Regions from separate parts of the Methylophilus sp. Q8 genome, predicted to be linked through region 2. Evidence: predicted binding sites of a transcription regulator. Region 2 holds the regulator's gene; each other region holds the start of a gene.
What was found. Region 2 encodes sigma-54, which starts transcription at its own class of promoters, with help from an activator protein. Its sites were predicted from a motif close to TGGCACNNTTCCTGCT; they were not measured.
Positions count from the first base shown of each region.

Region 1: a site for sigma-54 is predicted at 8,009-8,024, ahead of GQ52_RS04020 (DUF2126 domain-containing protein). Genes of this name have one in related genera too.
Region 3: a site for sigma-54 is predicted at 1,945-1,960, ahead of GQ52_RS14305 (type II secretion system protein). Genes of this name have one in related genera too.

Region 1 is NZ_JUHE01000001.1:804,706-815,080, reverse strand. It holds gene GQ52_RS04060 (type II secretion system protein) at 1-209, shown strand, start outside; gene GQ52_RS04055 (molybdopterin-synthase adenylyltransferase MoeB) at 225-971, shown strand; gene GQ52_RS04050 ((2Fe-2S)-binding protein) at 968-1,186, opposite strand; gene GQ52_RS04045 (zinc ribbon domain-containing protein) at 1,303-2,334, shown strand; gene GQ52_RS04040 (valine--tRNA ligase) at 2,378-5,275, opposite strand; gene GQ52_RS04035 (FAD-binding domain-containing protein) at 5,339-6,553, opposite strand; gene GQ52_RS04030 (NfeD family protein) at 6,617-7,054, shown strand; gene GQ52_RS04025 (SPFH domain-containing protein) at 7,102-7,947, shown strand; gene GQ52_RS04020 (DUF2126 domain-containing protein) at 8,064-10,375, shown strand, end outside.
Region 2 is NZ_JUHE01000001.1:1,207,624-1,217,998, forward strand. It holds gene erpA (iron-sulfur cluster insertion protein ErpA) at 1-272, shown strand, start outside; gene GQ52_RS05840 (GDSL-type esterase/lipase family protein) at 360-947, shown strand; gene gltA (citrate synthase) at 1,036-2,325, opposite strand; gene GQ52_RS05850 (anhydro-N-acetylmuramic acid kinase) at 2,491-3,618, opposite strand; gene tyrS (tyrosine--tRNA ligase) at 3,739-4,977, shown strand; gene GQ52_RS05860 (RNA polymerase factor sigma-54) at 5,024-6,571, opposite strand; gene lptB (LPS export ABC transporter ATP-binding protein) at 6,578-7,324, opposite strand; gene lptA (lipopolysaccharide transport periplasmic protein LptA) at 7,336-7,992, opposite strand; gene lptC (LPS export ABC transporter periplasmic protein LptC) at 8,008-8,640, opposite strand; gene GQ52_RS05880 (SIS domain-containing protein) at 8,667-9,668, opposite strand; gene GQ52_RS05885 (cation:proton antiporter) at 9,898-10,375, shown strand, end outside.
Region 3 is NZ_JUHE01000001.1:532,860-543,234, reverse strand. It holds gene GQ52_RS02705 (GspE/PulE family protein) at 1-585, shown strand, start outside; gene GQ52_RS02700 (type II secretion system F family protein) at 608-1,822, shown strand; gene GQ52_RS14305 (type II secretion system protein) at 2,036-2,488, shown strand; gene GQ52_RS02690 (prepilin-type N-terminal cleavage/methylation domain-containing protein) at 2,502-2,972, shown strand; gene GQ52_RS02685 (type II secretion system protein) at 3,006-3,629, shown strand; gene GQ52_RS02680 (prepilin-type N-terminal cleavage/methylation domain-containing protein) at 3,646-4,389, shown strand; gene GQ52_RS02675 (hypothetical protein) at 4,386-4,856, shown strand; gene GQ52_RS14205 (DUF6701 domain-containing protein) at 4,869-7,883, shown strand; gene GQ52_RS02665 (hypothetical protein) at 8,159-9,097, shown strand; gene GQ52_RS02660 (PilN domain-containing protein) at 9,094-9,939, shown strand; gene gspM (type II secretion system protein GspM) at 9,952-10,375, shown strand, end outside.

The DNA.
Region 1 (10,375 bases), 400 kb from region 2:
TGGGTGGCATACAATCGGTGTCTGGCGGGCAAGCGCATGCCATGGCAGCACCCACGCATTCTGATGAGCTGGAAAACGCTGATGGCGACCTCGCTTTTGTCGATAAAGCGCAGCAGCAAGCGGCTGGTGCGGTGTTTGATGACCGTTTGGTCATGTTGTCGCCCAAAGTATTGATACAGCAGATGGTGCAGGCGCAGCGCCTGCCTTGAATAAACGGATTTTTCATGCAAGACGATTTACTGTTACGTTACAGTCGGCACATTATGTTGCCTCAGGTTGAGTACGCTGGGCAGGAAACGCTCACGCAAAGCCATGCGCTGATTATCGGCGCCGGAGGTTTGGGTGCGCCAGTTGCCATGTACCTGGCTGCTGCTGGCGTGGGGACCTTAACCATTTGCGATTTTGACCACGTGGATTTAACCAACCTGCAACGCCAAATTATTCACACGACAGCGGCAGTCGGGCAGAACAAAGCCCTGTCTGCACAGGCGACAATTGCCAGCTTGAATCCCGAGGTCAAAGTGAATGTCGAGACAACGTGGCTTAATGATGACGCGCTTGCCGCGCGTGTTGTCGAAGCCGATGTAGTGATTGACTGCTCGGATAATTTTGCCACACGCTACTTGCTGAACCAGCTTTGTTTTACCCACAAAACACCACTCGTTTCGGGCGCGGCCATCCGTTTTGAGGGGCAGTTAAGCGTGTTTGATTTCCGGCATGACGAAAGCCCGTGTTACCACTGCCTGTATCCTGATGTGGGTGATGATCAGGCCTTGCGTTGTGCCGATAACGGGGTATTTGCACCGTTGGTCGGCATGATAGGCACTGCGCAGGCAGCGGAGGCGATCAAGGTTTTGCTTAATATTGGCCAAACCATGCAGGGCCGATTGCTGCTGCTGGATGCGCTGAGTGCCGAATGGCGCACGATACGCTTGAAAAAAGACCCGTTTTGCACGGTGTGCGCGCATTAGGGTTTTGGCAGTTGTGTGAGGTGTTTGGCGTTGAGGGCATTCACCAGTTCGTTAATCTCCCACTCGCAGCCGCCACAACCGCTGAGGGCACCCGAGTAGCGTGAAATGCCTTCAATATCTTTGCCTTGCGCGACCAGGTCAATAATCAGCCCGCGCGTCGTCCCGCTGCAACTGCACAGAACTTCTTTTGGGTTTTCTTCGTCGGCTTCAGGCATCTTGCTATCCTCTAAAACATCATTTTAACGGCAGATGCCGGGCCTGTGTCAGACTTTGGCTTGCTGCTGGGCTCAAAGCCCGTTAGCATCGATAAACATCCAATCAGGAGCTGCTGATGAATAAAGGCGTTCGATTATCTGAAAAATGGTTTAACCGCGCATTGTGGGCCGTTGCTTTTATCTTCGCCTGGTTTTTAACCGGTTTGGGTAAAAATATTATCGGCGACCTGCCGCGGGTAGAGACTGAATACACCACCGAGCATTTTGTTAATGACCGTGCCATGGAGCCTTTGCGCACAGAGCTGAACGGCATTGTTCAGCAACGGCAACGATTGGCTGATCAACTGGAGCAAGCCAGTTTGCAGCTTACGATTAGACAAAAAGACTATCAGGCTGCGCGCAGTACTTTCGATAATTGGGTAGCCACGCGAGACGTGACGCAGTTATCAACGCAGGATGATGAGTTGGTCAGGCGCACACAGCAATTGGATGCGCTGAAAGTGCAGGAGCGCAATGCTGAGAAGTCGGTAGAGCATATTCAGCAGAAGCAAACAAACCTGTTTCAGCATGAGGCGCAACTGCAAACGCAGATCAATGCCATGGAAGAGGTGGCACGTAAAAAATTCGACGAGGCCTACCAACACAAGGCGACGCGGGTATTTTTGTATCGGCTGTTGCTGACGTTGCCTTTGCTGGGGCTAGCTGCCTGGTTGTTTGTGAAGCAGCGCAAATCCCAGTACTGGCCTTTTGTATGGGGCTTTATTATCTTTGCATTGATGGCATTCTTCGTTGAACTGGTGCCGTATTTGCCAGATTATGGTGGTTATGTGCGCTATCTGGTCGGTATTTTGCTAACGGTGGTGGGTGGCAGGTATGCCATTGCTGCCCTGCAGCGTTATCTGGCACAGCAGCAGTTGGCAGAGTCGCAACCTGAGTTTCAGCGCCGTGAAGAGTTGGGCTATGACACCGCACTAGAACGCTTGGGCAAGAATATTTGCCCGGGTTGTGAGCGCCAGGTTGACCTGAAAAGTGAGCACAACGACTTTTGTATGCACTGCGGTATTTGTTTACACAATTACTGTGTGGGTTGTAATGCCAGAAAAAACGCCTTTGCCAAGTTTTGCCACAAGTGTGGCACCGTCGCCTGATGATAGGCGAGATGCCACATTGCAAAGCATTCAGGTTTAAGTCTTAGCTGAGTTTATTTAATTGCGTTTGCAGTTTTTCTAAACTGGCACTGAACTCTGCCAGGCGGGCTTTTTCCTGCTCGACCACGGCTGCTGGCGCACGTGCAACAAAGCTTTCGTTGCCCAGTTTGCTGTTGGCTTTGGTAATCTCGCCTTGTAAACGTGCAATTTCTTTACCTAAGCGCTCTTTTTCTGCGGCGACGTCAATTTCTACCTTGAGCATCAACTTGAAGTCACTTGCCAGCATGACCGGCGCGTCGGCTTCTGGTAAGTCTGCAACGATATCAACGTTTTCCAGCTTGGCCAGCGATTTGAGGTAGGGTGCCAAAGCAGCCAGTTGCTCTGCATCACCGGCGGCAATCAATGGCACCTTGGCAGCGGGTGAGATACTCATTTCGCCGCGCAAGCTGCGGCAAGCCTCAACCGCCGTTTTCAGTGTGGCCACCCAGGCTTCGGCCTGCTCATCAATTTTTTCCAGATCCGCTTTCGGGTAAGCTTGCAGCATGATGCTGTCAGTACCGCGTGACTTGTCTTTCAGCTCAGTCATCGGCGCGATGGTCTGCCAAATTTCTTCGGTAATAAACGGAATAATCGGGTGCGCCAGACGCAATATTGTTTCCAGCACGCGTAACAGCGTACGACGCGTTGCGCGTTGCTCGGCCTCGCTGCCGCCCTGGATCTGTACCTTGGCGATTTCCAGGTACCAGTCGCAATATTGGTCCCAGACAAACTCGTAAATGGCTTTGGCCGCGAGGTCGAAGCGGTAGTCATTAAAGGCGCGTTCAACTTCAGCTTCAGTGCGTTGCAGCAGTGAGACGATCCAGCGATCTGCCTGGCTGAACTTGCGGCCACCGTCTTCGCAACTTTCCACGCCAAAACCATTGTCCTGTCCTTCTGTGTTCATCAGCACAAAACGGGTGGCGTTCCACAGTTTGTTGCAGAAGTTGCGATAGCCTTCGCAGCGTTGCAGGTCAAATTTGATGTCGCGGCCAGGTGAGGCCAAGCTGGCAAAAGTAAAGCGAAGCGCATCCGTGCCGTAGGCGGCGATGCCTTCCGGGAATTCCTTACGCGTGCGTTTTTCAATTTTTTCGGCATCTTTTGGATTCATCAGTCCGGTGGTGCGCTTTTTCAGTAGCGATTCCAGGTCAATGCCATCAATCAAATCGATCGGGTCCAGCACGTTGCCTTTAGACTTGGACATTTTTTGGCCTTCGGCATCGCGGATCAGGCCATGCACGTAGACGTGCTTGAACGGAATCTTGCCGGTGATGTGCTTGGTCATCATCACCATACGCGCCACCCAGAAGAAGATAATGTCGAAACCGGTCACCAGCACCGAGGATGGCAGGTATTGCTGCAAGGCCTGGTTCTGCGCATCAAGGGCTTCGTCGCCGGTCCAGTCCAGAGTAGAGAACGGCCACAGGGCAGAGGAGTACCAGGTGTCCAGCACATCTGCGTCGCGTTTCAGGGCGCCTGTATAGCCATCTTTGGCCGCCAGCGATTGCGCTTCGGCTTCATCGTGCGCCACATAGGTTTTGCCGTCATCGCTATACCAGGCCGGGATTTGATGGCCCCACCACAGCTGGCGAGAGATACACCAGTCCTGGATATTATTCAGCCACTGGTTGTAAGTGTTGACCCAGTTTTCCGGGTAAAACTTGATCTCACCGTTAGCCACTACTTCTAGTGCTTTTTCGGTGATGCTTTGACCATCCTCGCCTTTTTTACTCATGGCCACAAACCACTGGTCAGTAAGCATAGGTTCAATGACCACGTTGGTGCGGTCGCCACGTGGCACTTTCAATTTGTGTTTTTCAACTTTGATCAAAAAGCCACCGGCCTCGAGATCAGCAACGACTTGCTTGCGTGCAGCAAAGCGCTCCAGGCCAATCAGGTTGGCGGGCAAGGCGATCGCGGTTTTGGCGCTACCGTCGGCAGCATATACTTCGGCTGCTGCGGGTACAAAGCCTTGCAGGTTGAGGATAATGATTTTGTCCAAGCCCTGGCGCTGGCCGACCATATTGTCATTAAAGTCATGCGCAGGCGTCACTTTCACCACACCGGTGCCAAATTCTTTGTCTACATAGTCATCGGCAATCACCGGGATTTCACGATTGCACAATGGCAGGATGACATTTTTGCCTATCAGGTGGCTGTAACGATCATCTTCCGGGTTCACCATTACGGCCACGTCACCCAGCATCGTTTCAGGGCGTGTTGTTGCGACAGTCAGTGCGCCTGAGCCATCCGCCAGCGGATAGCTGATGTGCCACATGGCGCCATCCTCTTCCTCTTGCACGACTTCGAGGTCAGACACGGCGGTGCCCAGCTTCACATCCCAGTTCACCAGACGCTTGCCACGGTAAATCAGGCCTTCGTTATACAGGCGTACAAAGGTTTCGGTGACCACTTTGTTCAGGCCTGCATCCATGGTGAAGCGCTCACGGCTCCAGTCGGGCGAGGTGCCTAAGCGCCGCATTTGCTGAGTGATGGTGCCGCCAGAATACTCTTTCCATTCCCAGACTTTTTCCAGAAACTTCTCGCGGCCAAGATCATGGCGGCTAACACCCTGGGCATCGAGCTGGCGCTCGACCACGATTTGCGTGGCAATGCCCGCATGGTCTGTGCCTGGTTGCCACAAGGTATTGTCACCACGCATGCGGTGGTAACGGGTTAGGGCATCCATAATGGTCTGGTTAAAGCCGTGGCCCATATGCAGGGTGCCCGTGACGTTAGGCGGCGGCAGCAAAATACAGAAGTTGTCTTGTACTTGCGGATTCATGCCGGCGGCATAAAAGCCTTTGCCTTCCCAAAAGGCATACCATTGGCTTTCAATGGTTTTTGGGTCAAAGGATTTTGCGAGTTCGCGAGGAGTATTGGCGTTTGGGTTAGAAGTATTCATGCGCGGGATTTTACCACAGGCGGGCAGGCCCGCAGCGCAGGTGCAGGCGCTAGTTTGCGTAAACTAAGCCGTCAGTGTAGGCTCGACGGCTTTCCAGTAACGGCTAAAACGCATCAGTTGATGGTCGCTCAATGAGGCATCTGTCAAACCAGGCTCTGCGCGCCACTCAATATTCAGTTCGCTAGCAGCCTGTTTAAGCGCTTGTTGCGGGGTATCCTGGGTAAGGATGCGCCCCTGCGCACGCTGCGCCAATACTTGCCTGGTTTCTCCCAGCCACACCTCTGCCCCTGGCATTTCAGACAGGCAATCGGCCATGAATTGCAGCCGTTTGAGTGGCCAGTGCTGGTATAGGGCTGCATCAAATACAAACACGGCAGGCAAGTTGAATGCATGCAGTGCGTGCGATGGTGACAGCATTTCATCATGAATCCACACCAGGCTGGCGACGCCTTTCGGTTCGGGTTCAGGCGGGTTCAGGTGGTGTGTGACCGGTTTATCAGCGGTCACGGCATCCGTAAACAGTTGTTGATGCAGTTGCTCATAACTGCCTTCAAACGGGCAGGCGACACGGCATTGCTTGCACCAGGGCTCCCCACCAAATTTGATCAGATTTTCTTTGTTAAAGAGATAGGGCTTGTTGCTGAAGCTGGAGGCAATCCATTGCCAGGACAGGTGGTTGGACGCGGTGTCACCATCCAGTAATTGGCTTTCAAACCAGTCTGCGACTTGTCGCCAGTCTATTTTTAGCCAATGGACGACATAGGCTGCAAACCACATGCGTGCATGGTTGTGTACATAACCATGTTGCTGTAATTGACGCACAATTTCATCCATGCACACTAGCCCGGTAAAGCCCTGCGGAATAAAGTCTGGCATGGGTTTCTCACCTAAAGCCACTTTTGGTGACTCCATGGGCTGCATGATCGCTGCGCCAAACCGGTACCATACCTGGCGGAAATAATCGCGATAGCTGAGCTCCGCCGTCAGCTTGTGCGCACGTTTGCCAAAGCGGGTATGAATATCTGCCACGGTTTCCGGCAGCGACAGGCAGCCATGGCGCAAGTAGGGCGAAAGCCCTGTCACCGCGCCGGTGAGTTGGTTGCGGCTACGTGCATAGCCTTCCGCATCCACGGCAGATAATTTCTGCAATGCAGCCGCGCGACCGCCTTGCCAGGCCTGGGACAAGTCTGGCCCGGTGGCTTGCGGAAAACATTCGCTGATTTGCTGTAGGCGCTCAGCACGGTCTGCAGCGAGAGTGAGGAGAACAGGCGGGTTCATAACGCACCATTCTGACACAACTAGTGATACCATGAGTTGCAATTTCGTTGGAAGGGTGTGCGAATGACGACATTATGGGGGTGGTGTGGGCTCGGGCTCGTGCTGCTGTGCATGGAAATGCTGCTTGGAACCTTGTACCTTTTGTGGCTGGGGATCGCCGCGTTGGTCATGGCTATGTTGTGTGCGTTTTTTAGCGAGATGCCACTCGCCTTGCAAGCATTGAACTATGCCGTGTTGTCGGCGCTGGCGCTGGCCGTCATGCGCAAGCTGGAAAAACGTAAACCCGTCTTGCGTGTCGGGCAGGCACAAGGCGAGGAGATTGGCCGCGAAGGCATTGTGATTGTGGCGATTTCACCGCGGCAACCAGGCAAGATACGTTTTAGCCAGGGGGTGCTGGGCAGTCGCGAGTGGGTGGCTTATGCCAATATAGACATTGCCGAGCAGCAAGCGGCAAAAGTGGTTGCCGTTGAAGGCAACAGTTTACGTGTGGCGCCTTTGTAGCGCATCAATGTTTGAATGAATATTTGGTTTGAATTAAGGGAGTTGTCATGACCGAAGTCAGTGTCATTGTGATCGTATTAGTGGTAATCGCCATCGTTAAAGGCGTGCGTATTGTGCCGCAAGGTGAAGAGTGGGTAGTTGAGCGCCTGGGCAAGTTTGCTGGCATTTTAGTGCCAGGCTTGCATGTGATTAACCCGATTTTGAGTACAGTCAGTTACAAAGTCACCACCAAGGACATTATTCTGGATGTGCCAGAGCAAGAGGTGATTACGCGCGATAATGCGGTGATTCTGGCCAATGCCGTGGCGTTTATCAAAGTCACTAATATCGAACGCGCCGTCTATGGTATTGAAAACTTCCGCGAAGCCATGCGCAATATGGTGCAAACCAGTTTGCGCTCGATTATTGGCGGCATGGATTTAAACCACGCGTTGACTTCGCGTGACCGCATCAAGGCCGAACTTAAGGAAGCTATTGCCGATGAGGCGCTGGATTGGGGCCTGACCGTGAAAAGCGTCGAGATTCAGGATATCAAACCTTCTGCCAATATGCAGGACGCTATGGAAAGACAAGCCGCTGCCGAGCGTGAGCGTGTGGCGGTGGTGACCGAGGCGGAAGGTGCCAAACAGTCGTTGATTCTGAACGCGGAAGCGCGCCTGGAAGCGGCGCGTAAAGATGCCGAGGCGCAAATGGTGGGTGCGAATGCCTCCGCTGAGGCGATTAAGATGATTGCTGAGGCGGTGAAAGAAAATAATGCTTCAGCGACCTTTCTATTGGGGGATCGCTACATTCAGTCCTTGCAAAAAATGGCTGACTCCAATAACAGTAAAATTGTGGTCATGCCAGGCGATGTCGTCAGCGCCGTGAAAAGCCTGGTAGGCGGCGGTAAATAGTGCTGCAACTAGTGATTTAAAAAATCTCCTTCGGTTGCGCTAGCGCTTATGCTGGCGCAACTGGCATATTTCCTGCATCTCACTGCTCAGAACCATAATTCTAATAAGGAGTAGCAGTGGCTATCCGCGTTGCTTTGCATCACCGCACCAGTTACAAGTTCGACCGCCTGGTCAATCTGTCTCCTCACGAAGTCCGCTTGAAGCCTGCCGCGCATGCACGTACGCCTGTGTTGTCGTATTCACTGAGCGTGAAGCCTGAAAAACACTTTATCAATTGGCAGCAAGACCCTTACGGTAATTACATCGCCCGGTTTGTATTCCCCGAAATGGTGCGCGAGCTCGACTTTACGGTCGATTTAGTGGCGGACATGACGGTGATCAATCCGTTTGATTTCTTTGTAGAGAAGTATGCTGAACACTTTCCGTTCAATTACACCGAGCAACAGGCGTTTGAGTTAACCGCTTATTTGCAGGCTGAGCCGATGACGCTTTTGTTGCAAGGCTGGATGGCGCACATTCGCCAGCAGGTGGTGCAACCCGGGATTGGCATCGTGGATTTTCTGGTCGCGGTGAATCAGCGGTTGCAAGGCGATATTGGCTATACCGTGCGCATGGAGCCAGGCATTCAAACGCCCGAAGAAACCTTGCAAAAGCGCACGGGTTCTTGCCGCGATTCGGCCTGGTTACTGGTGCAGATTATGCGCAACCTTGGCCTGGCTGCACGTTTTGTGTCCGGTTACCTGATACAACTTAAAGCCGATGTTGAGGCGCTGGACGGGCCAAGTGGTACGGCAGTGGATTTTACCGACTTGCATGCCTGGACCGAGGTGTTTATTCCTGGCGCCGGTTGGGTCGGCTTGGACCCGACCTCAGGCCTGATGGCCGGTGAAGGGCATATTCCGCTGGCCTGCACCGCATTGCCTTCTTCTGCGGCGCCGGTGGTCGGGTTTACCGATGTCGCTGAAGTCACTTTTCACCACGAGATGTCGGTGACCCGCATTCATGAAGATCCGCGTGTGACCAAGCCGTATAGTGAAGCGGACTGGCAGGCCATTGTGAAGCTCGGCGAGCAGGTCGACAAACAGCTGACCAAAATGGATGTACGCTTGACGCATGGGGGTGAGCCGACCTTTGTGTCGATTGATGATATGGATGGCGCGCAGTGGAATACGCTGGCATTGGGCGAACACAAGCGGCAGTTGGCGGGTGAGCTGGCATCGCGGCTCAAGGCACATTTTGCCCCCAATGGCTTCCTGCATTACGGTCAGGGTAAATGGTATCCCGGTGAGCCTTTGCCGCGCTGGGCGATTAATATCTACTGGCGGCCAGATGGCAAGCCAGTGTGGCGCGATGTCAGCCTGTTTTCTGTTGAGTCAGAGAATAATGGTTACACCGCCAAGCAGGCGCAGGCCTTTGTCTCGCATTTGGCCGATATCTTGGGTTTCCCGCGCGCCTGTGTGGTGCCTGCTTATGAGGATGTCTGGTCGTTGGCGCAGCAGGAGCAGCAGTTATCGCACAATGTGGATCCGCTTAAAGCTGATTTGACCGATGGCGCTGAACGCAAACGATTGGCCAATGTGCTGAATCAAGGGTTGGGCAAGGTGGTCGGCTATGTGATGCCGTTAAAGCCAGTAGAATCAAAGGCGGCTGGTGAGTGGCTCACCAGTAAGTGGCCGCTGCGGCGTGAACATCTTTATTTATTGGCTGGCGACTCACCGATGGGCTTGCGATTGCCATTGTCTTCATTGCCCTGGCAGTTGCCGGCTGATATTGAGCCAGCATTTACCCTGGATTCGTTTGCCGAACAAGCTGTGCTGGGCGATACCAATACGCCCAAAGTCAGGCTTAAACACAAGACCATCCAGCCCAAGGCGCGCGAGGTGATTCACACTGCCTTGTGCGTGCAAGTGCGGCAAGGGCGCCTGTATATCTTTATGCCGCCGGTGACGCGCCTGGAAGACTACCTCGATTTACTCAGTGCAATCGAGCAAACAGCTGCCGACCTCAAGCTTAAATTGTGGCTGGAAGGGTATACGCCACCGCGCGATAGCCGCTTGAAATTACTCAGCGTGACGCCGGATCCTGGCGTCATTGAAGTGAATATCCACCCGGCTAAAAGCTGGACGGAACTGGTGGCGAATACCGGTACACTGTATGAAGCGGCGCGTGTGTGCAGGTTGGGCACAGAGAAATTTATGCTGGACGGGCGCCATACAGGCACCGGCGGCGGTAACCATGTCACCTTGGGTGGTGAGACGGCGGCAGACAGCCCCATGCTGCGCCGCCCGGATGTGCTGCGCAGTTTGATTACCTACTGGCAGAATCACCCGGCCTTGTCTTACCTGTTTTCAGGTACGTTTATTGGCCCCACCAGCCAGGCACCGCGTGTGGATGAGGCACGCGACGATAATTTGTATGAATTGGGCAT
Region 2 (10,375 bases):
AAGAAGGCACGCCAGACCTGAAACTGCGTGTATTCGTCAGCGGTGGTGGCTGCTCCGGTTTCCAATACGGCTTTACGTTTGAAGAAGAAGTAAACGATGATGATACGCAAGTCGATAAAGATGGCGTCACGTTGCTGATTGACCCGATGAGCTTGCAATATCTGGCCGGTGCCGAGATTGATTACACCGATAGCCTGCAAGGTTCACAGTTTGTGATCCGCAACCCGAATGCGACCACCACTTGTGGTTGTGGTAGCTCGTTCTCGGTTTAACGACTGCATTCAGTCATGCGTTTTATGATTGAGAAAAGCCAAGCGGGTGCTTGGCTTTTTTTATGCCGGCTGATACTTGTCACGAGTATGGCTATCAGCCTGGGCTGTACCAAGCATGCAGCAGAGGTGCAGGCTATCCCGGCTGGCGCGACTGTACTTGTGCTGGGCGATAGCATTAGCTACGGTACAGGCGCCGAGCATGGTACGCAGGATTATCCGACACTGCTGGCACGCAAGACCGGCTGGCAGGTCATCAATGCTGGTATTGCTGGGGATGTTTCCAGCGGTGGTTTGTCACGCTTGCCGGGCTTATTGGTGCAGCATAGACCTCGATTGGTCATTATTGAGCTGGGTGGCAATGATTTCTTGCGGCAAATGGCGCCAGCGCGTGTCGAGGAAAACCTGAAAAGTATCGTACATTTAGTACAGCAGGCGGATGCAGCCGCTATATTGATTGCCATGCCGGAAGTGAGTCTGGCTGGCCCGCTCAGTGATCACCCGCTCTATGCACGCGCGGCCGAGGCAACTGGCGCACTATTAGTGCCTCACGCAGTGTCTGCTGTCTTGTCAGATGGCCGGCTGCTTGCCGATCAAGTGCATCCGAATGCAGAAGGTTATCGTGAGTTGGCGGATGCACTGACAAAACAGCTCCATGACCTTGGTGTGTTGCGTTAGCGGAAACGATCAGGATCGGAGAATATGAAAAGCCCGACAATCTATTGATGTCGGGCTTTTGTTTTTGCAGGCGTGATTCAGTCTGTGGCTAGCGTTGGTGCAGCGGTACAAACTCCCTGCGTTCAGAGCCGACATACAATTGGCGTGGGCGGCCAATTTTTTGCTCCGGGTCGGCATTCATCTCGCTCCATTGCGAAATCCAGCCAGCGGTGCGCGCTAGCGCAAATATGGCGGTAAACATGGAGTTTGGAATGCCCATGGCACGCATGACGATACCGCTGTAGAAGTCGACATTCGGATACAGTTTGCGTGAGACGAAGTATTCGTCTTCCAGCGCGATTTTTTCCAGTTCCATCGCCAGTTTGAACATAGGGTCATCGTGCAGACCCAGTTCATTCAATACTTCATGGCAGGTTTTACGCATGATGGAGGCGCGCGGGTCCATGTTGCGATAGACGCGATGACCAAAGCCCATGAGGCGGAAGCTGTCAGTTTTGTCTTTGGCGCGCTTGATGAATTCACCAATACGGCTGACGTCGCCAATCTCTTCCAGCATGTTCAATGTTGCTTCGTTGGCACCGCCATGGGATGGGCCCCACAAAGAGGCAATCCCGGCCGCGATACAGGCAAACGGGTTGGCGCCGCTGGAGCCAACCAGGCGTACGGTAGAGGTAGATGCGTTTTGCTCGTGATCTGCATGCAGAATCAGGATACGCTCAAATGCACGTGCCAGGATCGGGTTGGGTACATACTCTTCGCAAGGGGTCGCGAACATCATATGCATAAAGTTTTCTGCGTATCCCAGCTTGTTTTGGGGGTACATAAATGGCTCGCCTACATTGTACTTGTAGCTCCAGGCGGCAATCGTCGGTACTTTGGCTAGTAGACGCATGGCGGCCACCCGGCGAGATTCCGGGTCGGCCACATTGTTATTGTCGGGATAAAACGCAGCCATGGCACCCACGACCGCAATCATGACTGCCATCGGGTGGGCATCGCGGCGGAAACCGCGAAACACGTTGCTCATCTGGTCGTGCAGCATGGTGTGCTGGCTGATGGTGTCGACGAATGCTTCACGTTGTTGCAGGTCCGGCAGTTCGCCATTGAGCAGTAAGTGCGAAACTTCGAGGAAGTTACAGTTTTCTGCCAGCTGTTCAATCGGGTAGCCACGGTAATACAGCAACCCTTGTTCACCATCAATAAAGGTGATGCCGGAGTTGCAAGAAGCCGTAGACATAAAGCCGGGGTCAAATGTGAAGTAACCATGTTTGCCCAAGTTACGGATATCGATTACATCCGTGCCCAAGCTGCCCTTTAAGACGGGCAATTCAATTGCGGTACTGTCGTTGTCAAATGTAATGGTCGCTTTGGTAGCCATAACGTACTCTGTTTAAGTCAAGGTTGTCTAAATTATACGCAATCGTTTTTGAATATGGGGGCTTGCGCGGAAATGAGGGTGGAAAAGTTAAAAAATCGTCTTCAATCCTGCACCAGTTTAAATCAAACATTGAGTGCATTCGCACTGCTTTAGGGTGTCTTAGTCCTAATTCGGATAAATCGCGCCTAATACCCGTGGCCCTGCTGCGCCGGTGACGGCAGGCAGGTTGCCGGGTTGATGATCCACGCAACGTTGCGCCAGCCAGGCAAAAGCAACGGCTTCCACCCAGTCGACGCCAATTCCCAGGCTATCCGTGTGTTGCACTGGTCGCCCGCACAGGGTTTGCAATCTGTCTATCAAGGCAATGTTGTGCGCACCGCCGCCGCAGACATAGATTTCTGCAGCACCGCTGCAATGCTGTTTCAAGGCATTGGCGATCGTCACTGCAGTCAGTTCCAGCAGCGTACGCGCGACATTCTGTGGTGTGTCAGCATGGGCTTGCAGGTGTGCATGGAGCCAGGCCTGGTTAAACAGGTCGCGGCCAGTGCTTTTCGGGATGGGCAATGCAAAATACGGGTCAGCGAGCAAAGCGTCCAGCAAGGCTGGATTGACGTCGCCACGTACTGCCCAGGCGCCACCAGCATCATAGCTCTGGCCTGTGTGCTGCAGGGTCCATGAGTCCATAAGTAAGTTGCCGGGGCCGGAATCAAAGCCAATCACCTTGCCGCTCACCGGTAAGTCGCTCAGGTTGGCGATGCCGCCAATATTCAAAATGACGCGATGTGTGTCAGGTGCCGCAAAGACTGCCTGGTGAAAGGCGGGCACTAATGGTGCACCTTGTCCGCCAGCCGCAATGTCGCGGCTGCGAAAGTCGCCGACTACGGTGATGCCAGTGCGTTCCGCCAGGCGTGCATGGTTACCCAGTTGCAAGGTATAGGCCTGGCCGTTGGCCAGATCAGGACAGTGGCGTATGGTTTGCCCATGGCAGCCAATCGCCGTCACGGCTTCTGCCGATACATTGGCTGTTTGCAATAAGCCTTGCACTGCCGCTGCATAGAGGTCGGCCAGCTGATTGGACACTATAGCGGCAGTATGTAATTCGTTGACGGCTGGTGTATGCAGATCCAGCAGGATTTGCCTGATATCTGCCGGATAAGGCAGGAAATACTGGCTTTGTTGCTGCAGGTGCTCGCCTTGTTGCGCGACCAGGACGGCGTCCACCCCATCCAGACTGGTACCAGACATCAGGCCGATAAACAGGCGCGTTTGAGTGGGTGGGGCAGAAAAATTCATAAGGCATAAGTGTAACACTGCTCATGCCTGGCTTACAGAAATGCATGGGATTACGTTAAAATAGCTGTTTTACTTTCATGACGAAGTGCGCGCAACGCGCGCCTCAAAAAAAGAACCTTTATGACAGACGTAAACCAAGCTTCAGTGACGACTGAAGCACTGAGTCCAGAGATTGTGAATGCACTGGCGATTATCAAACGCGGTGCCGATGAGCTATTAATCGAGCAAGAACTGATTGAAAAGCTGAAAACTGGCAAACCCTTGCGTGTGAAAGCGGGTTTTGACCCCACTGCGCCTGATTTGCATCTGGGGCACACCGTGCTGATTAACAAATTGCGCCAGTTGCAGGATCTGGGGCACCAGATTCAATTCCTGATCGGTGACTTTACCGGCATGATTGGTGACCCGACGGGTAAAAGTACCACGCGCCCGCCGTTAACGGTTGAACAGGTGAAGGCGAATGCTGATACCTATTCCGAGCAGGTATTCAAGATTCTGGACCCGGCCAAAACCGAGATTGTGTTTAACTCCAAGTGGTTAAGCGACCTCGGTGCCGCGGGCATGATCAAGCTGGCAGCCAGCCATACGGTCGCCCGTATGCTGGAGCGCGATGACTTCTCCAAGCGCTTCAAAGGCAACCAGCCAATCGCGATTCATGAATTCTTGTATCCCTTATTGCAGGGCTATGACTCTGTGGCTTTGCAGGCCGATTTGGAACTGGGCGGCACAGACCAGAAATTTAACCTGCTAATGGGCCGTGAATTGCAAAAGCAGGCTGGCCAATCGCAGCAATGCGTGTTGATGATGCCGTTGCTGGAAGGCCTGGACGGCGTGAATAAAATGTCCAAGTCTTTGGGTAACTATATTGGTATCAGCGAAGCGCCTGAGACGATTTTTGCCAAAATCATGTCGGTTTCTGATGAACTGATGTGGCGTTACATCGACTTGCTGTCATTTGCCACCCTGGAAACTATCGCCCAGTGGAAAGCACAAGTGGCTGCTGGCGACAATCCGCGTAATATCAAGGTCGGTTTTGCGCAGGAGATCGTCGCCCGTTTCCACGGCCAGGCGGCGGCTGAAAAGGCCCTGCAAGACTTCCAGACCCGTGCCAAAGGCGGGATTCCTGATGATGTGCCTGAGGTGGCAGTGGCGATTGACGGTGATAGCATCAGTATCAGCCAGTTGCTCAAGCAGGCGGGTCTGGTGGAAAGCACCAGTGAAGCCATGCGCGCCGTGCAACAAGGCGGCGTGAAGCTGGATAGCGTAAAAGTTGATGATAAAAACCTGTCACTGGCAAAAGGGGTGACCGTGGTGGCACAAGTCGGCAAGCGCAAGTTTGCCAAAATCACCATCCAGTAAACATGTGTTACTGATTAAAAAAGGCCGCATTTGCGGCCTTTTTGGTTTACAGCGATTTGCGTAAGTTGGCCGGTGGAATATTCAGCGATTCGCGGTATTTGGCAATGGTGCGGCGCGCAACCACAATGCCTTGCTGCGCCAGCGTATCGGTGATTTGATTGTCGGACAATGGTTTTTTCTGGTTCTCTTCAGCGACCATTTGTTTGATCAGGGCGCGAATGGCGGTTGCAGAGCATGAGCCGCCCGCATCGGTGGCAACTGAGCTGCCAAAAAAGTATTTAAGTTCAAATACACCGCGTGGCGTGAGCATATACTTATGCGTTGTCACGCGAGAAACCGTGCTTTCATGCAAGTCGAGCTCTTCGGCAATTTCGCGCAATACCAGGGGCCGCATGGCAATTTCACCATGTTCAAAGAAATTGCGCTGTCTGTCCACAATCGCTTGCGACACACGCAAGATGGTAGAAAAGCGTTGCTGGATATTTTTAATCATCCATTTGGCTTCCTGCATCTGGCTCTGCAGATATTGGCCGGAGCTTTCACGGTTGCGCTTGAGGATATCTGCATACAACTGATTGATACGCAATTTGGGGATCACGCCATCATTGAGCGATGCCATCCAGATGCCTTTGATTTTTTTGACCACGACATCGTGCTGGATAAAGTGGTCATGGCTAAAGGTCGCAAACTCGTTGCCTGGCTTGGGATTTTGCTGGCGAATCAGGTGTTGCGCGCCTTTGAGCGCGGCTTCGTCGCAAGTGAGTACCTTGCGCAATTTGACAAAGTCTTTGTTGGCGAGCAATGCCAGGTGATCTTTGGCAATCGCCATCGCAATACGCAAATAAGGTGTCTCAGGCGGCAGTACTTGCAGTTGTAGCAAGATGCATTCACGCAGGTCACGTGCGCCGACGCCGATCGGATCCAGGTTCTGGATCAATTTCAGTGCGGTTTCCAGCTCCAGTAACTCAATTTCCAGCTCTGGCGGCAACAGGTCGACAATCTCTTGTAAATCCTGCTCTAAATAACCATCATCGTTAATGCTGTCGAGCAAAAATTTCACCAGATCCATGTCACGCTTGGATAGATGTGCCAACTGCATCTGGTTGATCAGGTGCTCGCGCAGACTGATATTGTTGGCGTCCTGGCGAGAGAAGTCACTATCTTCATCATCGAGGTTGTTGCGGCCCGCTTCGTCCCAGTTGCTGGCACTGCCAAACTCTTCGTAGTCATCTTCAAACTCGGGCGGCGTGAATTCTTCATTCAGATTCGGTTGTTCGCCTTCAGTGCCGCTCGTTTCGTCACGTGGTTCATCACGCAGACTCTCTGCAGGAGGAGTGAGGTCGTTTTGGGTAGCGACATCAAATGAACTTGCATCCACCTGCTCTGTGTCTGTCGAGCTGGTGGCCAATGGCGAGTTATCTTCAAATTCTCCTTCTTCGCCGTCAGCCATTTCCAGCAGCGGATTTTCCTGCAGGATGGTTTCCAGCTCCTGGCTTAACTCCAGCGTGGACAACTGCAACAGGCGGATGGACTGCTGAAGTTGCGGGGTGAGCGCCAGGTTTTGTGAGATGCGTAATTGCAGGTTTTGCTTCATATCAGGTTACAGCCTAAAATTCTTGCCCAGATAGACTTCACGTACGCCTTCGTTCTGAATGATTTCGTCTGGCGTGCCTGCGGCAAACACAGCGCCTTCATTAACGATATACGCCCGGTCACAAATATCCAGGGTTTCACGCACGTTGTGGTCTGTAATCAAAATGCCAATATTCTGGCTGCTCAGGTAGCGGATAATTTTCTGGATCTCAATCACCGCAATCGGGTCAATCCCGGCAAATGGCTCATCCAGCAGGATGAATTTCGGGTCTGTGGCCAGGCAGCGCGCAATCTCTACGCGGCGGCGCTCGCCGCCCGACAGGCTGACGGCCTGGCTGTGACGGATATGCTGGATATGTAATTGATCCAGTAAAGACTCCAGCCGCGCTTCACGCTCTTCTTCCGTGTAAGGGCGGGTTTCCAGAATTGATAAAATATTATCAGTCACCGTCATTTTACGAAAAATGGATGCTTCTTGTGGCAGGTAAGCCAGGCCCATGCGGGCGCGCTCGTGCATGGGCGCGCGGCTGACATCTGCGCCATTCAGCGTAATGCTGCCGTCGTCCAGTGCGACCAGGCCAACAATCATATAAAAGCTGGTGGTTTTGCCAGCACCATTCGGGCCGAGCAAACCAATCACTTCGCCGCTGCGTAGCTCAAGTGTGGTGTTTTTAACCACGGTGCGTCCCTGATAGGCTTTTTTCAGGTGGCTGACACGTAAATGGTTATGATCTGGTGAAACTGTTGTCTGCATAAGGCCGGTCTTTAAGGTTGCGCTTTCGTAGGCTCATTAGTGGTGTCGGCGGGTGCCGGTTCCACTTTGATTTGCAGCGAGCGGTTCATGCGCAGCCCTTGCTGCGAGGTTGGCTTGTTATCAATCACAGGCGGCGTGGTTTTGTTCTTGGGCTGGATAGTCGCTTTGACACGGCTACCGGCGGTACCATTGGGGTTAGCCTTGGTGCCGCCAATGACTTCGGCGTACTCTGCATTGGCGTCATAACTGATGTAGTCACCGGTGACCAGGTCTTCACCACGTTTGACCCAGGCGTTGGTGTATAGCTGTACCTTGTCCATGCGCGCGTTGTATTCAATACGCTGTCCGCTGCCTTGCATCCATTCGTCTTTGCCAGTGCGTTTTTGCTTGAATGTGGTCGGGTTGCCGGTACAGGTGCTGTGCTGAAAGCCATCCTGGTCTTCACGCACAATCATTTTGTCGGCTTTGATTTGCAGGGTGCCCTGGTTGAGGATCACATTGCCGGTATAAATGCTGATTTTTTTGGCATCATTCACGGTCACGGTATCCGCTTCCAGCTCAATCGGCTGGTCACGGTCAGACTCTTCAGCCAGCACGCTGGTTGACCACGATAGCAGTGCCCATAAGGTCAAGCAGGTGGCATAAAATAATGGCTTGTGCGTGTTCAACTCATTTCTCCAGAATCAACGACCCTTGTGTTTGCCTGTTTTCGCCTTCGCTGCCGGGCTTGCAGTTTTTGCGACTGCGGGTACGCGTACATAATGTACATGCACCCGGTTAAATAATTGCATGGTGCCTGCTTTGTTATCAAAACGCATGCCGGTGCCTGTGATCACCGTCGCTGGTAGCTGACGGATCGTGACCGGCAAATCGGTGTAAGCGAGGTCTGTATCCGGCTCCAGCGTTAAATGTTCGGTTTGCAACTGCATTTCAGGCTTGGCCAGCGTGCCCTGGCGTATGACCTTGACCTGCTTGCTAAACTCGACCAGTTTACCATTGGTTGAGACTTTGCCGTGCTGGCCATGAATTTGCGTGTAAGGTTTATCCTGCCCAAACTGGGTGAAACGCGGGCGCTGTAATTCGGTATAGTCGTTATCCGGAAAATGGCGCATTTCTGCCGCAGCTAACACGTATTTGGTATTGCCAGTGGCGTCGGTACGCGTGCTGACAAAGTTATAGAGCATGTAGTCCGGATCGTGACGACTTAAGCGGCTCAAGCTCAGCGCCTGTTCCTGTACCGTCTGGTTAATCCAGAATGTCAGCAGCGCTAAAAACAGCATTAACGCAATCGGCAATAAGATGGGGTGTTTAAGCATGTGGGCGTTCCAGGGCGTCAGTGAACCTAAACGATTTTTGCCTTGAGTAAATCATGCATGTTAAATGCGCCCACTAATTGCTGCTGCTCGTTCACTGCCATAAACCCGTTAATTTTATATTGCTCCATCAGGTTGACTGCTTCAACCGCCATTTGTTGCATGCCCAATAAACGTGGCTGCGTATTCATGACCGTTTTGATAGATTGTTGCGTATCGGTTGCACCTTGCATAAACAAGCGACGCAAATCGCCGTCGGTGAATACGCCGATCGGGTGTTGTGCGCTATCGACAATCGCTGTAAATCCCATGCCTTTGCTCGAAATCTGTGCAATCGCTTCCTGTACGGTGCCATGCTCGCTGATAGCGGGGATCGCATCCCCCGTACGCATGACATCTTTAATTCTCACCAGCAGCCGTCTGCCCAGACTGCCGCCAGGATGTGACCGCGCAAAGTCCTCGGCAGTGAATTCGCGCAAGTCGAGAACGCAGAGCGCCAACGCATCGCCCAAGGCCAGTGCGGCCGTCGTGCTGGCCGTGGGTGCCAGCCCCAGTGGGCACGCTTCGTGGCTAACTGCAGCACTTAAATGTACATCTGACTCGCGCGATAGCGTGGAATTTTCGCTACCGGTAATGCTCAGAATACGCGCACCGATGCGGCGAATGGCGGGCAAAATATTGATGATTTCATCACTTTCGCCGGAATTGGATAGCGCAATCACGACATCTTCAGCTGTGATCATGCCCAGGTCGCCATGGCTGGCTTCCGCCGGATGCATAAAGAACGCAGGGGTACCCGTGCTGGCCAGGGTAGCCGCAATTTTGCCGCCGATATGGCCGGATTTACCCATGCCAGTGACGACAATGCGGCCGCGACAGGCCAGAATCATGCTGACAGCGGCTTCGAACTCGCTGCCGATACGGTCGGCCAGTTGGCGGATTTCATCTGCCTCGTGCAGCAGTATGCCTCGTGCACGCGTCACGATGTCTGGACTTTTCACGAGGTGGACACCTGATTTTGCTGTGTTCATGGCGGGTTAGTATAGCAAGTGACGCCCCCGGCAAGAAAGCGAAACACAGCTTTTTTACGGATTTTTTATTAGCGGGCACATTTTTTGCATAAAATAGTGTTTTGTGGCAGGATGCATCATCCTGAAACGCGACTGTTTCAGGTTACATCACTGACGATACGTCATAATATATGGTTTGCTGGCAGACATTCATCTGCACGGCTTGACATTAATGCTTTAGAATTTTTGCATGTTTGATTCCCTGATCCATTTATTATTGTTGCTTACCAGCTCGGTCTTTGCCGTCGGCTTATTCCGCATCCTGGGTTTGCCAGCGATGCTGGCTTACTTCATGATCGGTATTGTGCTCGGCCCGCACGCCCTAGGCTTGCTGGAAGATGAAGAAACTGGCCGCCAGGTGGCCGAGTTCGGTATTGTGTTCCTGATGTTTAGTATCGGCCTCGAGTTCAGCCTGCCTAAACTCTATGCCATGCGTAAAACCCTGTTCGGCTTGGGTGGCGGCCAGGTAGTACTGACTTTGCTGGCCAGTCTGGTACTGGGCAAGCTGGCGGGGCTGAGCCTGACCTCGGCGTTCATTATTGGTGCCGCCATCACCATGTCTTCGACCGCCATTGTGTCCAAAATCCTGATGGAACGTGTCGATTTAAACTCCAGACATGGCCGCCTAAGTATCGGCGTGCTACTGTTCCAGGATTTGGCAGTGATCC
Region 3 (10,375 bases), 670 kb from region 2:
CCCAAGTTATTGCGCGCTATTTTGCGTCAGGACCCGGACATCGTATTGGTGGGTGAGATGCGTGATGAGGAAACTGCGCAAACCGGTTTGCGTGCCTCTATGACTGGTCACTTGGTGCTGTCAACATTGCATACCAATGATGCTTCCACCGCCCCAGTACGTTTGATCGATATGGGCGTACCGCGTTTTATGGTCGCCATGTCGCTGTTAGGCGTGTTGGCGCAGCGGCTGGTGCGACTTATTTGCCCACATTGTGCCGTCGAGCATACACCAACTGAGTCAGAGTCGGTCTGGTTAAATCAGGTCATACAGCAACCGGATGTGGTGACGAATTTCCGTCATGGCAAAGGCTGCCAGCACTGTAACCGCACTGGCTATTTGGGGCGGGTTGGTTTATACGAATTTTTAGAGATGACTGATGAATTGGCCATGGCAGCCAACATGCCAGATACCAATGTCTTCATCAAAAAAGCGCGTGAGCGGCTAAAAGGCAAAACCCTGCGCGATCAGTCATTGCAGCTGGCGATAGATGGTAAGACTACGCTCGATGAAATCATGCGTGTCGATAATCAGTTTGAAGAGTAAGCCTTTTTAAAGAACGCCGCCTATGCCGATATTTGAATATAAAGGACGTACCGACGATGGCATGATGGTCAGTGGCGTACAAGAAGCAGCCGACCTCGACGCGTTGGGTGCAGCACTTATCCTCTCCAGAATTACCCCGATTGAAATCAAGCAAAAAGCGGCTGGTGCCGTTGCCTTTAATTTGTTTGAAGAAAAAGTCACCAGCCTCGACGTCATGCTGTTCAGCAAGCAGATGTATACCTTACTTAAGGCCGGTATACCGATTATGCGTGCCTTAGCGGGTATTCAAAGCTCGGTTGGCAATGCCAAGCTGGCGCAAGTGGTTGGCCAGCTTAGAGTGAGTTTGGACTCTGGCCGCGAATTGTCAGTCGCCATGACTGAACACCCTAAAGTGTTTGATAACTTTTATATCAGCATGATCCGTGTTGGTGAGGGTACGGGTAACCTGGACAATATCTTTTTGCGCCTAGCCCAACATATTGAGTTTGAACGCTTTATGCGCGGCCAAATCAAGTCTGCGTTGCAATATCCAACCTTTGTACTCATCGCGATGGCGATTGCGATTGTCGTTATTAATGTCATGGTGATTCCGCAGTTTGAAAAAGTGTTCGCCAGCATGCATGCGGATTTGCCATTAATTACAAAAATACTGATCGCATTTTCCAGCTTTATGCGCAATTACTGGTTCGTGTTGATTGGCATGATTGTGGGAGCGGTCTGGATGTTCAAGTCTTACACGAGTACAGCTATCGGGCGTTCTCAATGGGATAGGTACAAGATGCGTATTCCTATTGCTGGAAAAATTATCTTTAAAGGCACCATGGCCAGATTTGCCCGTAGTTTTGCTTTGTCGACGCGTAGCGGTTTGCCAATTCTTTCTGCGCTACGTTTGGTTTCACAGACCGTTGAAAATGACTATCTCGCCGCCAAAATTCTCAGTATGTCTGCTGGCATTGAGCGGGGTGAAACCATACTTAGAACTGCTACGCAGACTGGTGTGTTTAATCCGCTGGTGTTGCAAATGATTGCGGTAGGTGAAGAGTCTGGTTCGCTGGATGATTTAATGCAAGAAATTGCCGATATGTATCAAGCTGACGTGGAATATGACGTTAAAACATTAGGTGCACAAATCGAACCCATCTTGATTATCTTTTTAGGTGCTTTGGTGCTGGTATTGGCCTTGGGTGTGTTTTTGCCGATTTGGGATATGAGTTCAGTGATGCTTAAAGGTAGTTAATCAAAGCTTTGGTTTGATGGAAATCGTTTCAATTTATTTTATGTTCGTTTTGTAATACTTAAAGGTGAGAGACCACTTTAGTCTGGTGTTTAAACAACTGATAAAGATGGACCAAAATTGTCTGGCACACTTTTTGCTGAAAGTTAATTAACGCAGTTATGACCTACCACTGTGACTATAACGGTAGGGATTTTTTGATTAGGAGTCTTGGTAATGAAAAAACAAGCTGGCTTTACATTGGTTGAATTAGTAGTGGTCATCGCAGTATTAGGTATTTTGGCAGCAACGGCTTTGCCACGGTTTGTGAATGTGCAGTCTAACGCGCGTGTTGCAAGTATGAATGGTTTAGCTGCATCGGTGCGTTCGGCGGCCAGTATGGCAAGGGCAGCATGGGTAGCTGCGGGGAGTTCAGGGACAACAGTGTCTATGGATGGTACTAACAACGTTACCGTGACAACAACAGGAACTACCCCTGGGTATCCAACTGCAGCTACGGGCGGGATTGAGGCTGCACTGCAAACGTTAGATTCTGCCAACTTTGCTGTTACTCACGGCGCATCATCATCTACTTTTAAGGCTGCCAATAATGCATCCTGTTCATTTACTTATGACCCAGCTACTGGTGCGGTAAATACAGGCTCATTACTACCGGCCAATTGTCAATAATTGTATTAGGAATATGAGGCTTTATAGTGGCTTCACACTTGTTGAACTGGTGGTTGTTATTGCCTTAACCGGTATTATGGTCGCAGTGGCAACCCCTCGGTTTGCCAATGGCGATATCTTCGAAACCCGCGGTGACGCGGGTTTACTTTCATCTACGCTGCGTTATGCGCAAAAAACGGCGATTGCCCAGCGTAAGAGAGTATTTGTGATACACAACGATGCAGTCGAGCCCAATACGGTCAGTTTATGTTTTGATCCTAATTGCGGCGCGGCGCAGATGGTGATTAACCCGGAGACCGCAGGGGCGTATGTGCTGACTTTTTCGCGTAGTGTTGTCGTTCAATCTTCTAATAAAGGATTGGGGTTTGATGGCTTGGGCCGTGCGGTCCCCGATGAGTTGGCTACTTATACCGTGACTAATCGCAAAAATGCCTTACAGTCTGTGGGCATTTCGGTCGAAGCAAACACAGGCTATATTCACTAACTAAGCCATCTGGTTAATGGCCAGATGACGCATATGACTAAAACAGGTAACCACAACAATAATAAACACATGCCGCCCAGCATCAGAAACAATCATGGTTTTTCGCTGGTTGAGATGGTCGTGTTTATTGTGATTGTGACGACCGCCATTGCCGGTGTGATTGGTGCCCTGGCTTTCATGAGCGGACACTCCGCCGACCCGCTTGCACGCAAACAGGCGATTGCGATTGCTGAGTCGCTGATGCAGGAAATCCAGCAAATGCCTTTTACTTTTTGCGACCCGGATGACCCCAGTGCTTCTACCGCAAATAGCGCGGCGGACTGCTCGGCAAATTCGCAAGCCAGCTTAAATGGCCCTAGCCCGGCGACCGAGAGCCGTTACAGTGCAACTAATCCCTTTGATAATGTCGCTGATTATGGCGGTTTTACCATGCCGGGTGGTGGCTGCACGGGTATTTGCCGTATTGGGGATGCAACCGCAATTGCAGGTTTAAATGCTTATTCAGCTTCTGTCGCTATCGCACAAGCCGGGGGGGCTGGCGCGTTTGCCGGGCTGCCAGCCGATGCTGTGTTGCAAATCGTTGTGACAGTGAACGGGCCAGCCAATACGGTGATCCGCCTCACGGGTTTTAAGGTTCGCTATGCGCCGCGCATTTAAGCAGCCGGGTCTTTCTATGTCTGGTTTCACCTTGGTGGAGCTGGTCATTGTCATTGTCGTCATGGCCATTCTGGGCGGTATCTCAGTCAGTTTTATTAAAAACTCTGTCCTGGCATATGTGAATTCTGAAGCTTATTACGAGCTGGCCGACCGTGCCGATATTTCCTTGCGCCGTATGTCGCGCGATATTCGTAATGCGTTGCCTAACAGCGTGTGGGTGCCGGGTGGCTCCGGTAGTTATGTGCAGTTTGTGCCGATTAAAGCCGGTGGCCGTTATCAGCAGGAGGACTTCGATGCGGGCAGTCTCACACTGGATGTATTAGGGCCGATGGTGAATGTGGATGCCAATGACCAACTGGTGATTTATAACATGGGCATAGCGGGGGCCGATGTGTATGACGGCACCAATATTCGGCCAGTGAGTGCTAACGCAAGTTCGGTCACATATACTGGCGCACTTTTCCCATTTGCGTCACCGGGCGGCCGATTTTACGTGGTAAATGGCGCCGTGATTTATGCCTGCGATCTTGCTAATCGCCGATTGGTGATGTATTCAAATATCCCTATCACCGCCGGGCGTGTGGCTAACTTTAATGGACTGACGGCCAATGTTGTTGCTGAGGATGTGACTGAGTGTAGTTTTACCTATACGGAAGGCGTGATGCAACATTCCAGCGTGGTCACCGCGCAATTGACGCTCGCCAAAAACGGCGGCGTTGCCAGATTGGTTAACTTGATTAATGTGGTGAATTCGCCATGAAAAGCATTGCTTATCGCGCAAAGGGATTTATGTTGCCTGTGGCAATATTTTTACTGGTGACTCTTGCAGCACTGGTTGGGTATTCCATGCGGTTGTCGTTGCTGGCGCAAATGGGCACGATTCAGGATGTGCAAGGTGCCAATGCTTATTTGGCGGCGAGGGCAGGGGTGGAATGGGCTGCTTTTCAGGTGTTGGGGCCGGGTACAAATGCCATGAAATCCTGTATTGCTTCTCCAACAACTTTGACAATTAATAATTTTACTGTGTTGTTAACATGCAGCCGAACCGTACCAAAAGACAAAGGCAATACACAGGATATTGGCATGTATAGCATCACCTCCACTGCCTCGATAGGCGGGATAGGTGCACAAGATCGTATAGAGCGACAAATCGCTGTCACACTTAGTCGATGCTTATACCTAGATCCTGGCGCCCCTCCAGGCACGGTGGCAGAAGAGTGTAATTAACAGGAATTGATTATGAACAGATTGATTAAATATGTATTAATCAATTTATTGTATGTTGTGGTATTTGCCTTTACCGGGAGCGTGCACGCAACTGTAAGAGTGCTTAACAATGGTGGAGGTACTAACGCCAGTAATGCGTTAGAGGTCACTATTGCCGATTCAACGCAAATGCAAATTAAACGGCTTGGTTCCGGGCAATTGTATCAACCAGGTACTTATCCAAGTGGATCCTATCCCTACAATTCATTATTAGATAATGGCGTGTATATTCGATATAACAATCGAATATATGGCGCTAACCATTTTGCCTATAGTGCCGCAACAATTTACAACAGTTTTAGCATCTCATCAGTGCAGCCAGGGAGCACTTCGCAAGGCGTGACACAATCGACGACCTCCAGTCTGTCGCTCACCTCTTCAATCTTAAGTAGTCCAACGGTGAGTATTGCCTGGAAGTATACGTATCCCCTGGACTACATCACTGCAGAAGTGACCGTCACCATCCCAGCAACAGCAACAGTCAGTACCGGTAATCCAATCCGCTATTATCATGCGGTGGATACCTATTTAGGGGGTAACGATAATGGGTGTGGCGTTCGGTATACCGATACTAATGGCAAGCTAGTAGTGGGTACCTACCCTTTAACGAATGGTACATGCCCTTCCAGTACTTCACTTCCTGCCAATTTGGATGTGGTTGAATCATTCCGTGAACGTAACGGTAAGTTTGACCATCATTGTGTTGGCTACTGGAGTGATTTCTGGAGTACTGCAACGTCAAACCCGCCCGCGTGTTCAATTAGTAAAAGCGGTAGCCTTGGTGACTCCATCACCACGACTTATCAAGATACCGGTGCTGCGATTGAGTTTGATTTTACTGCGCCTGGAATCTACACGTTTAGTTACGACTTTGTCGTTGGCTCCACTTTTGTGCCTAATTACGACCATTTCGAGATTCGTCATGCGGGGACTGCGACACTCTGCCCAACCGAAGTAAAAGTGCTGGCATGCTTATCCTCCACTGTGCCTTGTCCGGACGATCAACTGGTTAGTTCGGGTGAATTAAAAGGTAGTCTGACAGTGTCACCAACGACACCAACAGTGACTGATACGCCTGATCCGTTCACATTGGGGTCAAATCAGTCCATTGGAACTGTCACGATGCAAGGTAGTGCCGCAGCCACCTATACCTTGGGTGTGAGTGGGCTGACTAAAACGCCACTGAGTGGCGTGAAGTGCTGGAACACGACCACTAGTTCACAGAGCTGTAGTTTTACCTTTACCAACACGCCTTGCGTAAACACGTTTGAGTGTATGGAGAACTCACTGACGTATAACAATCGCACGACCAATAGCTCCTTGCGCAATCCGCTTTATACTAAGGTAATCGGAGCTGATTTTGATATTGATGTGGTCGCGTTGCTGGCAAACGGCAATCAATCAGCATATAACTCAACCACAGGTTTAACTGTGCAGTTGGTGAGTGATAATGCGGGTGCATGCGGTGCTACCGTCGTTGCAACCAAGGCTCTGACTTTCGCAGCTTCTGATGGCGGCCGTAAAAAGGTTACTTTCAGTGCCAGTGATATATTAAGGCCGCACCCTAACTTACGATGCAAGGTTACTGATGCAGGGTTAGCTAAAACGGGATGTTCGTCTGATAACTTTGCGATACGTCCAACATCTTTATCCGTGACTAGTGTGAGTCCGCAACAACTGTCACCGAGCCATACATCTGCCCCTGTTCGTAGAGCTGGAACTGATACTTTTAGTGTGACGGTTTCAACCAATGAGTTAACTTATACGGGGACGCCAAAAGTGGATAGCGGAAAGTTGGAGACCCATGTGGCAGGTGTGACCTCTGTCGGGCAAGTGAATGGTACCTTTGGTGCAGCGAATTTGGGCGTTAGTTCAGGGTCAACTTTTACTTATTCTGAGGTTGGTCATTTCAGGTTCAAAGTAGAGGGTATTTACGATGATACTTATGCGGCCGTTGATAGTGCCAATGGTGATTGCGAGAACTCTTTTGCAGATACCGATGATACTAGAACACCCAAGAAATTAGGTTGTAAGTTCGGCAATAAGACTGTAAGTAATTATATCGGCCGTTTTATTCCAGATCATTTTAAAGTGACTGCGGGTACTAGTTATACAGATGGCTGCGGAACTTTTACCTACTATGATCAAGACCCTGGCTTGATCACGCCATTCGTTCTGGAGGCTAAAAATGCGGCTGATGTTACTACTCAATATTACACTGGAAACTATGCCGTATTTGGCCTGAGCAACTGGAATAATTATTCGTTTCAGATGAAAACTGATGCGGGTACACCGATAACGAGTGGCGCGACGATAGCTGCCAGTAGTGTGAGCCCATCGGGCACCTGGGGGGCTGGCATTGCAAATGTGCAAGCAGGGCATAAAGTCACTCGCCCTGCGAGTGCTGTACCACCAGAGATGATTAGGATTTCTGCGCAGCCAAGCGGTGTTGATGGTGGGGTCACGGTAAGTAGTGCAACCAGAGTAGATGTGTTCACTCTCTCAGCTTCTAATCCTACTTACCCAGCATTTAGGTTTGGTCGCTTGGCTGTGACCTCTGCGCATGGATCAGAGTTGCTGCCGTTGTCAGTTCCCATTGAGGCACAATACTGGAATGGAACTGGGTTTAAACGAAATATCAATGACAGTTGTACAACGATCCCGCTCTCAAGTATTGTCATGACCAATTACAGAGGTAATTTGAATGCCTGTGAGACTCAACTCACTGGTGCGTCTTCTATGAACAAAGGTGTGCTCTATATGCGTTTAAGCGCGCCTGGAATTACTGGAACGACTCCCAATACTGGGAGTGTGGACTTAGAGGTAAATCTGAGGGCGGCTGGTGGCGGCGAGATGACATGTAATAGCGCGTCTCAATCAGCCGCGACCAGTGGTTCAATTCCGTGGTTCGGTACCACGGATCCTATTGGCCGAGCCACCTTCGGTATCTACAAAGCGCCCATTATCTACATGCGAGAAAACTTCTAGCGATCACAAAACCACCTAATCAGGTGGTTTTGTTCTTTTTATCATGGGTTTAAACCATAGGCTCAGGCACTAAAGTTGCTATTGTTAAAATGAACTATCAAGCGTTAACAAAGTGGTATTCAGGCAACGTATGAAATATCAGTTATTTGGCGCAGTGGGTGATGGCTTCACCTGGGGGATTTTTTGTGTATACTAATCTCCGATAAAGCTTGAAGTTGTGGTTGTTATACTTTGATTTTAAATAAAAAAATATTTAGAAAGTCAGACTTACCTCTATGGAATGGTTTAAACGACAAAAGAACAAGCAGCAAGTGGGTATCAGCTACACCGATATGCATGTCAGCACTGTCGCCTTGACGCCGCCATCCGAAGGGGCCAAGCCGGTGGTGTCATTTGCCGCTGTTGAGCAGGTACCACTGCATGCGACGTCCACATTGCGTCACTTTGTGACCAAAAATGACCTCAAGACCTTGCCGTGCAACCTGGTGCTCAATGTTGACCAATACAATATTGTGCAGATTGATAAACCGAATATGCCGGACAACGAAGTGAAACCTGCGTTGCGCTGGAAATTGAAAGGCTTGCTGGACTATTCGGTCGAGCAAGCTGTCGTCGATGGCATTGATGTGCCGGTAGACCCTTCTTACGCTAATCGGCAGCCATTGATGTTGGCAATTTGTGCTAAAAAAGCCATCGTTTCTGCGGTGGGTAATCAATTATCCGAGGCGGGCTTTAATGTGAAGTCAGTCGATGTGCACGCACTGGTACAACGCAATATTGCCCATCTGCTCGAACACGAAGACCGTGCGCTGGTGACGCTCAGCATTTTGCCACGCGGATGTTTGCTGACGTTTACGGCCAAAGGCGAGTTGTATCATGCGCGCCTGATTGAGCTCGATCGTGATTTTCTGAATGACCGCGGCGAGCTGTTCAAAAGTAACTTTGACAAACTGGTGCTTGAGTTACAACGTTCGCTGGACAGTTTCGACCGCCAGTTCCCTTACCTGAGCCTGAATCGCCTGGTGGTCGCGCCAGTGGCGAATCGCGACTACCTGGTCAGCGGCTTGAGTTCCAGCCTTTATGTGCCGGTGAATGTCTTTAACCTGGAAGATATTGTCGAGCTACCTGCCGACCAGGACTTCTCCAGCCTGGAAAAACAAGCCATGCTGTTGCCCGCTTTAGGCGCTGCCTTGCGTCAGGAGACGGCGGCATGAGTCAGCAGATTAACCTGTTTGAAGGTGGGCTGGTTAAATCCAAAGACTGGTTCAATTTACCTTTTGTCGTCGTCATTTATGTGCTGGCAGCTGGCGTGATGTTTTACCTGTTTACTGGCCTTGAAGCAGAAAATGCTGCCTTGCAAACGCAGCGCAATCAGGCCGTAACGCAATATGAAACCATGCAGAAGAAGGTGGATCAGTTTGCGCAGCGCGTAACGCCAATTGATAACAGCAAACTTGAAGCTGAGTTAAAAACCCTCAAAGGCCGCTTTGAGATGCAGTCGCAGATTCTGGCGATTTTCCAGCAATCCATCTCTGACAAGGCGAATCATCTGGTTGATTACATGCGAGCGCTGACAGCACAGCAGCAGCCAGGGCTGTGGTTGACGGGTTTTCGCATTGAGCCTGCTGCACAACATGTGACATTGAGCGGACAGGCGCTGCATTCTGAAGACATCCCTTTATATCTGGACTTGTTATCTGCGCAGCGTATTTTTGAAGGTACGCAGTTTTCCGGCATTCAGTTCAAGCAAGTAGAGCTACACCGGACGCAAGCGGCCGCAACGTCGGCCCCGACCCCGCAGGCAGTAACGCCACCGCCTGCACCAGTCGCAGAAGCTGCTGCTGGCAAAAGCGCTGCCGAGGGCGCAACGAATACGAGTTCAGCATCGGCAACGCTTCCTGCTCCGGTGGCGCCTGTCGCGGCAGAAGTCGTCTTGCAAGTGTATGCTTTTGAGGTAAAGGGCCAAGATCTGCAAAACAAGGCCAGGCGTGAAAATACGGTTAGTTGGGATGAGTTTGTCCGCCAAACAACGCAATCACCAGCCAAGCAGCCTTAGAAAGAATGATGCATGCGATTTGAACAATTACAAACAGTCAGTCATAAATGGCTAGCGCTTTCCCAGCGCGAGCGCTGGATGATTTTTGGTGCCGGTTTGTTTGCCGTGGTTGGCTTGATGGATACTTTTTTGCTGGAACCTCAGCGCGCGCAATTGGCGAGCACCAAGCAAGAGATCGTTAAAATCCAGAACGATACCGCCACGCTGACTGAGCAAATGACGACCATTGCCAACCAGGCTGCACCGCAGCCAGCGAGCAATGCTTTTCAGCATGAGATTGACGAGACCAAGCAGAAAGTCGCCAGCCAGGCAGCTGATTTGGTCAAGCTGTCTTCTTATATGGTGCCGCCACAGGAAATGGTGGCTTTGCTGAAAAAGTTGCTGCAAAAACACACCGATGTGCAAGTGGTTGAAATGCAGACACTGCCTGTGGTCG